2 regions of the Terrabacter sp. Soil810 genome follow, and region 2 is predicted to be linked to the other one. Evidence: riboswitches for the same ligand, from Rfam matches in the RefSeq annotation. Region 2 holds a riboswitch; the other holds the start of a gene.
What was found. Region 2 has a riboswitch for S-adenosylmethionine ahead of ASG96_RS24675 (putative leader peptide). Riboswitches for the same ligand answer to the same signal wherever they lie in the genome.
Positions count from the first base shown of each region.

Region 1: it holds a riboswitch for S-adenosylmethionine, as region 2 does, so the genes downstream of both, ASG96_RS10480 (aminotransferase class V-fold PLP-dependent enzyme) here and ASG96_RS24675 (putative leader peptide) in region 2, are expected to answer to the same signal.

Region 1 is NZ_LMSW01000011.1:987,637-994,117, reverse strand. It holds gene ASG96_RS10485 (DNA translocase FtsK) at 1-1,276, opposite strand, end outside; SAM riboswitch class IV at 1,457-1,582, shown strand; gene ASG96_RS10480 (aminotransferase class V-fold PLP-dependent enzyme) at 1,619-3,016, shown strand; gene ASG96_RS10475 (endonuclease/exonuclease/phosphatase family protein) at 3,104-4,207, opposite strand; gene ASG96_RS10470 (ribonuclease J) at 4,209-5,894, opposite strand; gene dapA (4-hydroxy-tetrahydrodipicolinate synthase) at 5,961-6,481, opposite strand, start outside.
Region 2 is NZ_LMSW01000011.1:1,786,037-1,792,517, reverse strand. It holds gene ASG96_RS14230 (class I SAM-dependent methyltransferase) at 1-387, opposite strand, end outside; gene rpsA (30S ribosomal protein S1) at 560-2,071, shown strand; gene ASG96_RS14220 (acyltransferase) at 2,154-3,551, opposite strand; gene ASG96_RS14215 (acyltransferase) at 3,548-4,771, opposite strand; SAM riboswitch class IV at 5,068-5,180, shown strand; gene ASG96_RS24675 (putative leader peptide) at 5,214-5,297, shown strand; gene ASG96_RS14210 (amino acid ABC transporter permease) at 5,461-6,481, shown strand, end outside.

The DNA of each region.
Region 1 (6,481 bases), 800 kb from region 2:
CGGCGGCGTCGATGTCGAACTGGTCGAAGACGTTGGTCAGCGACTCGACGACGCGGTCGTTGGTCTCGCTGCGGGTCTTGTGCGGCGGGCCCGGCGTCAGCATCGAGTGGTCGGGCAGCTGGTAGGTGATGTCGCCACCGAGGCTGAGCTGCTCGACACGGGCCGGCAGGTCGGACATGGGCGGCGGGATGAGCTCGGCCCTGGGGCCGATCTTGCTCGTGTCGGGCGCCCCGAGGGTCTTGGGGTCGGTGGCGTCGATGACCTTCTCGCCGCCCTTCTCGCCGCCGGGACGGGGAGCCAGCAGCCCGGGAGGCGTCGGGCGCTTCTCCCCGGGACGCAGGCGGGTGGTCGCCTCGTCCTCGAGGGCCTTCTGGGCCGCCTGGCGGAAGGCCTCGTCGCCATCGCGGTCGGAGAGGTCGACAGGCTTGCGGCGCGCGCGCTTGACCGCGGCCGCGGGTGCGTCGTCGCCCTCGTCGGGCTGGTCGTCGACGTGACCGCGGTCGATGACGAGCGCGCGGAGCTGGCGCATGCGGGTCGGGATCATGTTGACCGGCGTCGCCGTGATGACGAGCAGACCGAAGAGCCCGAGCAGGATGAGCAGGACGAGGGCGCCGTAGGTGGAGACGGCGGCCGCGAGCGGGCTCGAGGCGAGGAAGCCGAGGATGCCGCCGGCGGCGCGCATGCCGTCGGCGCCGTCGGGTGGGTTGGGGATGTCGTCGGCGAGGTGCGACAGTCCGCATGCGGCGAACGTCAGCGCGATGGTGCCCACGACGATGCGGTTGGTGGCAGCGTCGTCCTGGGGAGCGCGCAGCATGCGCAGGCCGAGGGCGAGCAGGACGAGCGGGACGGCGTACGCGACGCGGCCGAAGGTGCCGGCGAAGACGGCGTGCACGACCTGGCCGAAGGTCCCGGAGACGCCCCACCACTCGCGGGCGGCGACGACGACGGCGAGCGCGATGAGGGCGAAGCCGATGCCGTCGCGTCGGTGCTCGGGCTCGAGGTCGGCGGCGCTGTGGCCGACGCGGCGCACCGCTCCCCCGGCCATGTGCGAGACCCCCATCCACGTGTTGCGCATGGCGCCGAGCGGGAACGGCAGGCCCCCGCCGCGGGTCTTGGACGCCGTCTTGGCGGCCGGCTTGCGAGCCGCGGGCTTACGCTGCGCGGGCCGCGTCGACCGGGCTGCGGGAGGGCGTGACGAGGCGCTGCCCGTTGACCCCTTGGCGCGTGTGGCCGCGGCGGTGCTCGAGCGCTGGCTGGTGGACGGACGAGACGCCATGTTGGCACCGTACGTCAACGCACCGGTGAACTCACGCGTCACACGCGCAACACCGCCGATCTCTGTGACCGGGCCGACGGGTGCCGTGCGCGCACCCTGGAGCAGTCGCCGTCTCAGATCGCGACACCCACGGACCGACCGGTGGACATCCGGCGACCGGCCCCCCTATCGTCGTGCGCAGGTCATGAGTGCCAGTGACAAGCCCCGGCTCGCTGGCCAGCAACCCTCCTCCGCGGTGGGGTGCTCCGGGTGACGACCAGGCCGCCCTCGGTCCGAACGCGTGATCGAGGTCGGCAAGCGCGGACCTGCACCGGGTGGGTCCCACGACCCAGGAGCACTCTCATGTCGGTCCTTCCCTCGACGCACCCCGGCACCTCCCTGTGCGGCGCCTCACCCGCCCCCCTCGTCCGCGCGAGGGCCCTGCACGTCGTGCCCGAGGCGCGCACGCTGCCCACCGTCGTCGGCTCGGGACTGCGCGTGCCCACGCTCCACGGCGACACGGCATATGCCAACCTCGACCACGCGGCCTCGACGCCGGCCCTCGAGACGGTCAAGGCGGCCGTCGACCGCGCGCTCGAGACCTACTCGTCGGTGCACCGCGGTGCCGGCTTCGCCTCGCGGCTGACGAGCGCGTGGTACGAGCAGGCCCGCGCCGAGGTCGCCGCCTTCGTCGGCGCGCGCGAGGGCGACAGCGTGATCTTCACCCGCACGACGACCGACTCCTGGGCGCTGCTGAGCAAGGCGCTGCCGAGCCGCACGACGGTCTTCGTCTTCGGCACCGAGCACCACTCGACCCTGCTGCCGTGGGGCCGCTTCCGCACGGTGCGCCTCCCCGTCCCGCAGACGGTCGAGGACGCCCACGCGCTGCTCGAGGAGGCGCTGACCGACCACCCGTCGCGCCACCGCCTCGTCGTCGTCACCGCCGCCTCGAACGTCACGGGCGAGGTCTGGCCGGTCGAGCACTTCGCGGCCCTCGCCCACGAGCACGGCGCCCGGATCGCCGTCGACGCCGCCCAGCTGTCGGCGCACCGCACCATCGACCTCGCCGCGTGGGACGCCGACTACGTCGCGTTCTCGGGGCACAAGACGTACGCCCCCTACGGCGCGGGCGTCCTCGCCGGGCGCTCCGACTGGCTCGACGCCGGCGACCCCTACCTGCTCGGCGGCGGCGCCACGCGGTCGGTGACCGAGGACGGCACGACGTGGGCCACGGGCCCGGCGCGTCACGAGGGCGGCAGCCCCAACGTCATCGGCGCCATCGCGCTCGCCGCGGCCTGCTCGACGATCAGCCGCCACCGCGAGGCCATCGAGGAGCACGAGGCCCGCCTGCTCGGGCGGCTCCGCGGCGGACTCGACGAGGTCGCGGGTGTCGAGGTCCTCTCGATCTTCGACGACGACAGCGACCGGGTCGGCGTCGTCGCGTTCACCATCGACGGCTGGGACTCCTCGCTCGTCTCGCAGGTCCTCTCCGTCGAGCACGGCATCGGCGTCCGCGACGGCAAGTTCTGCGCCCACCTGCTCGTCGACGAGCTGCTCGAGGACCCGTGGGGCGAGCGCTCGGCCACGGCCGTGCGCGCCAGCATCGGACTCGGCAGCACCCTCGAGGGCGTCGAGCGCCTCGTCGCCGCCGTCGCGCGGCTCGTCGAGCACGGCACGGACGCCCAGTGGACGATCACCGAGACCGGGTGGGCGCTCGAGGGCGCCGACCCGCGCGACGTCGAGGTCGAGCGTCCCTGGTGACCGAGGGCGGATGCCGTTGAGCGGGTCCGTCTGCCACCGCGGGCCCGCGCGGTCGCACGGTGACGGCGGTCGACACGGTCACGGCGGTCAGCGCGCGGGCAGCCCGTAGCTCGCCCAGACGGCCGCGTGGTCGGCCCGGTTGTACGCCACCTGACCGGCCGCGACGACCGTGAGGCCACGGCTCAGCAGGTGGTCGAGCTGCACGAACGGCGGCAGGCGGTTGCCCGCGAACGGCCACGTGCGCACCCAGCCCTGTCCGTCCGTGAGCTGCGCGTCGGCAAGGCCCGCGGCGAGGTCGCGGAACCCGGGGTGGCCGACGTCCGCGTTGAAGTCGCCGGCCATGACGACGAGCTCGTCGCCGTCGAGTCGCTGCTTCCATGACTGGAGCGCGCGCAGACCGGCGCGCCACTCGACGGTGTCACCGCGGAGCGGCGCCGCCGGATGCGCGACCTTGAGGCGCACCGTGCCGTTGGGCACCGTGACGTCGAGCTCGGGCTGGACGCTCCGGGTGCCCTCGACGTCGGGGTCGGTGCCGAGGCTGCGCACCGAGAGCGGGTAGCGCGACAGGACCATCGTCCCGTTCGAGGTGTTGGCCCGCGCGACCCCTTCGCGTTGGGAGAAGTAGTCGCCGGCACCTTCGGTGTCCATGCGGCGCAGGAACGCGGGCGTCGCCTCGGTCAGCACGAGGACGTCGACGGCGTGGTAGCGCACGGCGTCCATGAGCTGCCCGGCGTTGGCCGAGCCGACCCACACGTTCGCCGACATGACGGTGAGGTCGCGGTCGGTCTTCGGTGACGACGTCGCCCGGAAGGCCGGCGCCGCGACCGTGGCCGCGACCACGAGCGCGGCGACGACGGGCAGCAGCATCCACCATCGGCGCAGCACGAGCGTGGCGACCGCGAGCAGCCCGAGGCCGATGACGACGAAGGGGCCCGCCGTCTGGAGCACCACGACGACGTATGCCGTCGAGTCGTACCAGCGCAACGCCCCGACGGCGACCAGGACGAGGAGGGCGACGCCGATGGCGACGTCGACCCAGCGGCGACGGAGCCATCCGCGGCGACGGCTCGCCGCCGCGCCCGGGTCGCCCGAGGCGCCTGAAGCGCCCGGCGTGACGCCCGGTGGGACGTGCCCGGGGTCGGCCTCCGCGGCGTCGTGCGCGGTCCCCCCGTCGACCTGCTGCACCGTCACGTCAGGCCTGCAGCACGACCGGGATGATCATCGGCCGACGGCGGATCTTGCCGCCGACCCACGAGCCGACCGTGCGGCGGATGACCTGCTGGAGCTGCTGGTCGTCGCGGACGCCGTTGGCAACGGCTTCCTCGATGGCCCGCTCGACCTTCGGGATGACCTGCTGGAAGATCTCCTCGTCCTCGACGAAGCCGCGCGCCGTGATCTCGGGCCCGCTCGCGATCTTGCCGGTGGCCGCGTCGAGCACGACGATGCAGGTGATGAAGCCCTCGTCACGCAGGATCCGGCGGTCCTTGAGCAGGGCGTCGTCTGCCCCGCCCACGCTGCTGCCGTCGACGTAGACGTAGCCGCACTCGACGACGCCGGTCACCTCGGCCACCCCGTCGACGAGGTCGACGACGACGCCGTCCTCGGCCAGGACGACGTTGTCCTCGCGGACGCCCGACTGGATCGCGAGCTGGGCGTTGGCGTACATGTGGCGCCACTCGCCGTGCACGGGAAGGACGTTGCGCGGCTTGACGATGTTGTAGCAGTAGAGCAGCTCGCCGGCACTGGCGTGGCCCGAGACGTGCACCTTGGCGTTGCCCTTGTGCACGACGTTGGCGCCGAGGCGCATCAGGCCGTTGATGATGCGGTAGACGGCGTTCTCGTTGCCGGGGATGAGGCTGCTCGCGAGCAGGACGGTGTCACCGGGACCGACGTCGATGCGGTGCTCGCGGTTGGCCATGCGTGACAGGGCCGCCATCGGCTCGCCCTGGGACCCCGTGCAGATGAGGACGAGCTCGTCGTCACGCAGGCTGTCGATCTTCTTGATGTCGATGAGGATGCCGTCAGGCACCTTGAGGTAGCCCAGCTCGGCGGCGATGCCCATGTTGCGCACCATCGAGCGGCCGACCATGGCGACCTTGCGGCCGGCCTTCTCGGCCGCGTCGAGCACCTGCTGGACGCGGTGCACGTGGCTGCTGAAGCAGGCGACGATGATGCGTCGCTCGGCATGACGGAAGACCTTGTCGATGGCCGGGGCGATCTCGAGCTCGGGCGTCGTGAACCCGGGGACGTCGGCGTTCGTCGAGTCGGTGAGGAAGAGGTCGACGCCCTCCTCGCCCAGGCGGGCGAAGGCGCGCAGGTCGGTCAGGCGGCCGTCGAGCGGCAGCTGGTCCATCTTGAAGTCGCCGGTGTGCAGCAGCGTGCCGGCCTCGGTGCGCACGAAGACCGCGAGCGCGTCCGGGATCGAGTGGTTGACCGCGACGAACTCGAGGTCGAAGACACCGAGCTTCTCGCGCTGGCCCTCCTTGACCGCCATGGAGTACGGCCGGATGCGGTGCTCCTTGAGCTTCGCCTCGACGAGCGCGAGGGTCAGCGTGGAGCCGATGATGGGGATGTCGCCCTTGAGCTTGAGCAGGTAGGGCACCGCGCCGATGTGGTCCTCGTGGCCGTGGGTCAGGACGATGGCCTCGATGTCGTCGAGCCGGTCGGCGATGTAGGTGAAGTCCGGGAGGATGAGGTCGACACCGGGGTGGTGGTCCTCGGGGAAGAGCACGCCGCAGTCGATGACGAGGAGCTTGCCCTTCGTCTCCAGCACGGCCATGTTGCGTCCGACCTCGCCGAGCCCGCCGAGCGCGACGACCCGCAGGCCGTTGTCGGGGAGGGCGGGGGGCGTGGTCAGCTCGGGGTGGGGGTGGCTCACAGGTGTCCTGTCATTCGGTGGTGCTGCCGGGCCGTCGGGGGCTCCGGTCGGAGGTCGTGGGGCGGGTCATCCGGCCGCCGTGAGTGCCGAGATCGCCGCGCGGACGAGGGTGGTCTGCTCCTCGTCCGCCGGCACGAGGGGAAGGCGCACGGCCGGCGACTCGATGAGTCCCTGCACGGCCAGTCCGGCCTTGGCCATGATGGCGCCCTGGGTGACGTTCATGACGGCGTCGACGATCGGGGTGAGGCGTCGGTGCACGGCGCGGGCGTCGTCCCAGCGTCCGTCGACGACGGCGTCGGCCATCTCGCGGTAGGCCGCGGGGGCCACCTGGGACGTGACGCCGACGAAGCCGACGGCGCCGTTGACGAAGTGCGCGAGGTTCATGGCGTCGTCGCCGGAGTACCAGTCGAGGCCGGTCTCCTGCATCATCTCGCTCGCGAACCAGAGGTCGCCTCGAGCGTCCTTCACGGCTGTGATGCGGTCGTGCTCGGCGATGCGCAGGTAGGTCTCGCGGGCGATCGCGATGCCGGACCGGCCCGGGATGTCGTAGACCATGACGGGCAGGTCGCTCGCGTCGGCCAGGGCGG
Region 2 (6,481 bases):
GAGGGCACGTCCGTCGCACTGCGCGAAGGGGACACGGAGGGCCTCGTCCGGTCCGTCGGCGAGGGCGTCGTTGACGGCCACGCCCGTCGCGACCATGCCGGCCGACAGGTCGGTGGCCACGACCGTCGCGCCGTGGGCGGCGAGCCAGCGCGAGCACTGCCCCGAGCCGGCGCCGATCTCGAGGACGACCTGGCCCTCCGGGTCGCCGAGCAGTCCGGCGTCATCCTCGCGCAGGCGCTCGGGGCCCCAGACGAAGTCGGTGTCACCGAGGAACGACCCGTGCTCGACGTAGTACGACGTCGCCTCGCCGTCCCACCACGTGCGGTTGGCCGTGGCCGTCTCGTCCGGGGGAGCGGGACGGCGGGTGGCCTCGGTGGGCGTGCTCACGGCATACGTGCTCTCTTTTGACCGGCTGGTGACAGCGCGGATAGGATTGCCGTGCACATCCGTGTGCGCACGATCAATGTTGAACCTGTCCACAAGGCATCGGGGCAGCGGCCGTCAGGTCCGCCGCCGCGAGGTCCCCAATCTAACTGTCCACAATCGGAGTTCCTACTACATGACTGCCAACACGGTCGAGAAGACCGCGCCTGAGATCGCCATCAACGACATCGGCTCTCAGGAAGACATCCTTGCGGCGATCGACGCCACCATCAAGGACTTCAACGACGGCGACATCGTCGAGGGTGTGATCGTCAAGGTCGACCGGGACGAGGTCCTGCTCGACATCGGATACAAGACCGAGGGCGTCATCCCCTCGCGCGAGCTGTCCATCAAGCACGACGTCGACCCCGGCGAGATCGTCAAGGTCGGTGACGAGGTCGAGGCCCTCGTCCTCCAGAAGGAGGACAAGGAAGGCCGTCTCATCCTGTCCAAGAAGCGCGCACAGTACGAACGCGCCTGGGGCACGATCGAGAAGGTCAAGGAAGAGGACGGGGTCGTCACCGGCACCGTCATCGAGGTCGTCAAGGGTGGGCTCATCCTCGACATCGGCCTCCGCGGCTTCCTTCCCGCCTCGCTCGTCGAGATGCGCCGTGTCCGCGACCTCCAGCCCTACGTCGGCAAGGAGATCGAGGCCAAGATCATCGAGCTCGACAAGAACCGCAACAACGTGGTCCTGTCGCGCCGTGCCTGGCTCGAGCAGACGCAGTCCGAGGTGCGCACGACGTTCCTCAAGGAGCTCCAGAAGGGCCAGGTCCGTTCGGGCGTCGTGTCCTCCATCGTCAACTTCGGCGCGTTCGTCGACCTCGGCGGCGTCGACGGTCTCGTCCACGTCTCCGAGCTGTCGTGGAAGCACATCGACCACCCGTCCGAGGTCGTCGAGGTCGGCACCGAGGTCACCGTCGAGGTGCTCGACGTCGACATGGACCGTGAGCGTGTCTCCCTGTCGCTGAAGGCGACGCAGGAGGACCCGTGGCAGCACTTCGCTCGCACGCACGCCATCGGCCAGGTCGTCCCCGGCAAGGTCACCAAGCTCGTCCCGTTCGGTGCGTTCGTGCGCGTCGAGGACGGCATCGAGGGCCTCGTCCACATCTCCGAGCTGGCCGAGCGCCACGTGGAGCTGCCGGAGCAGGTCGTCAACGTCGGCGACGAGATCTTCGTCAAGGTCATCGACATCGACCTCGAGCGTCGCCGCATCTCGCTGTCGCTCAAGCAGGCCAACGACCAGGCCGTCGCGGCGTCGGAGTTCGACCCGACCCTCTACGGCATGGCTGCCGAGTACGACGAGCAGGGCAACTACAAGTACCCCGAGGGCTTCGACCCGGAGACGAACGAGTGGCTCGAGGGCTTCGACGCCCAGCGCGAGAAGTGGGAGCGCCAGTACGCCGACGCCCACGCTCGCTGGGAGGCCCACAAGGCCCAGGTCGACGCCGCGACGAAGGCCGACGCCGAGGCTGCGGCCAACGCCGGCTCCGCGACGTCGTACTCGTCCGCGACCGGTGACGTCGCCGAGGCCGGCGACGCCGACCGTGCCGAGCGCGCCCCGCGCAACGCCCCGGCCCCGGCCGAGGGCACGCTGGCTTCGGACGAGGCGCTCGCCGCGCTTCGCGAGAAGCTGACGGGCAACTGACGCCAGTCACCCGCAACACCGAGAGCCCCGGACCGTCACGGTCCGGGGCTCTCGTGCGTCCGGCCCTCGGTCGCGGACGAGGTCAGTCGCGGACGGGTCCGTCGTAGTCGTAGTCCTCGAACCCGTCGTCCCAGTCGTCGGGTGCCTCGACGGCCGCGACGACGGTCCCCGAGGAGCGCCGCAGGGAGGGGCCGGGTCGGGCGGTGCTCGTCGACGAGCCGGTCACGGCCGGCGTCGGTGCCGGCGACGGCTGCGGCGCAGGGGAGGTCTGGACCAGCCCAGGGCTCGGCTCCACCACGGCGGGCGGGTCCGCCAGGCGCACGGTGCGGCCCACGCGGCCGACCACGGCCGTGACCGGCCGCCCGACGAAGCGCTCGACGAGGTGGACGACGGCGGCCAGGAGGCCGAGGGCGACGGCGGTGCGTGCCGCCGGGGGCCAGTCCGGCGTGTGGCGCATCAGGAGCTCGAAGACAGGCACGTGCCACGCGAAGATGCTGAGCGACGCCACCCCGAGCCACGCGAGCCGGCGCTCCGAGAGGAGGCGGACGGCATACGCCTGCGGGTCGAGGGGGCTCGCGCAGCCGAGGACGAGCAGGGCGCACGCGACCGTGAGCACGATGCCCTGGACCTTGAAGTAGGCCCCGATGTCGTAGAACGCGCACGAGACCACGACGCCCACGACGACGAGGAGCGAGCCGCCCACAAGGGTCGCCGACTGGCGACGGAGACCGGCCCGGACCCTGCCCGGGAGCAGGTCGACGACCACGGCCGCCAGCGCGCCGTAGAGCAGCCCGTCCATGCGGGTCGTGGTCATGAGCGAGGCGACGAACCAGCCCTGCGTGTCGTAGACGTGCCAGCGCCAGACCGTGACGACCGGGATGGCCGCGGCGAGCAGGCCGGCCAGGAGCCGGCGGTGTCGCGCGAGCAGCAGGACGAGGACGAGAAGGACGACGTAGAACTGCAGCTCGATGCTGAGGTAGTAGAGGGGGCCGAGGTCGCTGCGGGCGTCGAGGGCGTGGTTGCGGACGTAGACGTTCCACCAGTACGTCGCCACGGCGAGCAGCGAGCTGTTCGTGGCGGAGCGGGAGTTCGGGTCGGTCGGGTCGATCTCCGCGACGACGGCGACGACCGCGAGCAGGAGGTAGACCTGCAGGCTGATCCTCACGAGCCGGCGGGTGAACGAGACCACCGGGCCGCGGAGCCCGTCGCGGGACCGGGCCGCGAGCAGGCCCCGGGTGACGAGGAACCCACCGACGACGAGGAAGATCGTCACCCCGATGCTCCCGGCGGCGAACAGCCCGTCGAGCGGGCCGAGGTCGGGGCGCAGCTGCTCCGGCCAGACCTTGCCGAGGTGCGACAGGACGACGAGGACGATCGCGATCCCGCGGAAGCCGTCGAGCACCGCGAGGCGGGACGCGCTGGCCGGGTGCTCCGGTCGGGTCGGCGGCGAGGTGTTCGCCGCCGCCCCCTTCGTGCTCACGGCTCGCCCGCCGGGGCGGCGGGCGACGTCGGGCGTGCCGTCCCGGCCGGCACCGGCCCGGGAGCGGTCTCGAGCCGGCGCGGCCGGAGGTGGGTGGCCAGCCAGATCCGGGTGGGCTCCTCGATGAAGCGGTGGGAGGACCACACGACGACGCCGAGCACGAGGGCGGCGACGAGAGTCCGGGTCGGCCACTGCCACGTGGTCGTGTGCCGGGCGACGAGGGCGAAGACCGGGAGGTGCCAGATGAAGATGGCGAGCGACGCGCGCCCGAGGTAGCCGAGCGGCCGGGTGGACAGGGCCCGCGACGCGACCGTGGGAGCGGGGTCGAGGAAGATCGTCGCCACGAGGACCCCGCCGACGAGCGTGAAGACGATGCCCCACTCGTGGAGGTACTGGAAGGGCGGGAGCTCCTGGAGGCTGCCGACGAGGACGACGAGGGCGACGGCGCTGGCGGTCATGGCATGCCCGGCCCGGTGACGCAGGGGCGCCAGCCACGGCAGCACCACCGCGACGAGCACGCCCAGCACGAGGCCGTCGGAGCGTGTCGTGGTGGAGCTGTGCGCGACGATCCACCCGTCTGTCGCGAAGACGTGGTAGCGCCACACCGTGATGGCCACGAAAAGGGCGGCGAGGGCGGCTGCGAGCGCACGACGACGGGCACCCAGCAGCACGACGACGAGTGGGAGCAGGAGGTAGCACTGCTGCTGGACGCTGAGGTACCAGAGGTGGAAGAAGTCGGGGCGGGCCTCGAGGAGGTGCTGCTCGGTGTAGGTGTTCCACGTGAAGGCCAGGACATTGAGCACCGACTGGTTCGTCGTGTGGGCGCTCGTCGTGTCGGTGGGGTCGATGCGGTGCAGCACGAGGATCGCGACCGTGAAGGGGACGAGCTGCACCCCGAGGCGCACCACGCGTCGGGCGTAGAAGCGCACCGGGTCGATGACGCCGAGCTCGCGCTCCCGCAGCAGGCCCCGCGTGACGATGACGGCGCCGATGACGAAGAGCAGCGACACGGCGCCACCTCCGAAGAAGCCGCCGAGGACCGGGACGGGGAGGACGAGGTCGGTGGGCCACAGGTTGCCGTTGGCGTGACCGAGCACGACGAGGACGATGACGATCCCGCGCAGCCCGTCGAGCGCGGCGATGCGTCGGGTCGACCCGGGGCCGACGGGTGTCGGTGGGGTCGTGGCGGGCGCGTCAGTGCGACCTGGTCCGGCAGTCACGCGCGTGAGACTACCCGGTGGTAGCCCGGGAGTGGCGGGGGTCGTCGAGGCTGCGGGACGGTGGGCGACGCGCCGAGGCGAGCCTGCTGTCTCAGGATGCAAGAAGGGCCTGAGCCTATTTCCGACTGGATTACTAGGAATTAAGTCCGCCGACAGTCCGTTGCCATGCTGGAAATCCATTGGGAGGCAAGGGAATACAAGGTTCCGACGGCGGGTGCGCACCCGGTCCTGGTGCCGAGGAAGTGCCCGATTCGGCGATTGACGGGTGCCACGCGCCCTTCGTAGTGTCGTCCACAGGTCAAGAGCTCCAGTGCCAAGCCCCGGCTCGCTGGACAGCAACCCTCCACCGCGGCGGGGTGCTCCGGGTGAGGACCAGGCCGTCGCCAGCAGGCGACGGCAAGCGCGGACTCGCTGTGGTCGGGTCCCGGACCGAGGAGCCGACATGGCGCGCACGACGAGCACCCACCTGGTGCTACGCCGCCACGTCGACCTGCTCCGCGTGTCCAGCGCGCTCTGTCGTCCCTGACGACGTCTCGGTCGCCGACTCCTCGGCCGGCCGGTCGGCGCCCATGGCCCCAGCGGTGATCCCGCAGGGACAGGCGCCAGCACGCACCCCACGCGGCGCACGCCGCCTCCCTGCCACCCGTCCCCGGTGACGGGTGCCCGAGCGATCCCTCCAGGAGCCCCACGTGCCATCACTCTCGACCGTCCGGCGCTCGGCGCCGACGGCACCTCCGTCGCCACGGGCGACCGAGCCCGTCCCGCCGACCGGCGCGGACCACCCTGCGACCCCACCAGCCCCGCACACCGTCACGCCGTCCGTCGACCGGCCGGTCCTCGCCGTCGTCCCGCGTCGCAACCCCTGGACGTGGGTCGGCGTCGCCGGAGTGGGCCTGCTCGTCGCGATGTTCGTCAACGGCCTGGCGACCAACCCCGGCTGGGACTGGCCGACCTTCGGTCGCTACTTCGCGACCGAGACCGTCATCCGGGCCCTCGGCACGACCATCCAGCTAACCGTCCTCGGGACCGTGGCCGGCTTCGCCCTGGGGCTCGTCCTCGCGGCGATGCGTCTCTCGTCCAACGCGTTCCTGCGGACCGTGGCGTGGGCCTACATCTGGGCGTTCCGGTCGATCCCGCTCATCGTGCAGCTGCTCTTCTGGTTCAACATCGCCTACCTCTACCAGACCATCAGCGTCGGCGTGCCGTTCGGCCCGTCCTTCGCCAGCGTCGAGACCAACGACCTCCTCGGGGCCCTCGGCGCGGCCGTGCTCGGCCTCGCCCTGCACCAGGCGGCCTACGCGGCAGAGATCATCCGCGGAGGCATCCTCTCCGTCGACGAGGGGCAGCGCGAGGCGGCGTCGGCGCTAGGTATCCCGCGGCGCCGTCAGCTCACGAGGATCGTGCTGCCGCAGGCGATGCGCTCGATCCTGCCCAACGCCGCGAACGAGGTCATCAGCCTCTTCAAGGGCACCTCGATCGTCTCGGTCCTCGCGATCCCGGAGCTCTTCTACCAGGTGCAGGTGATCTACGGCCGCAACTCCCGGGTCGTGCCCCTCCTGCTCGTGGCGACGGTCTGGTACATCATCCTCACGACGCTGCTGTCGGTCGGCCAGTACTACGTCGAGCGCCACTTCGCCCGGGGCAGCGCCCGTTCCCTGCCCCCGACGCCGCTCCAGCGGCTGCGTGCCCGGTGGGCCGGGTTCGCCACGC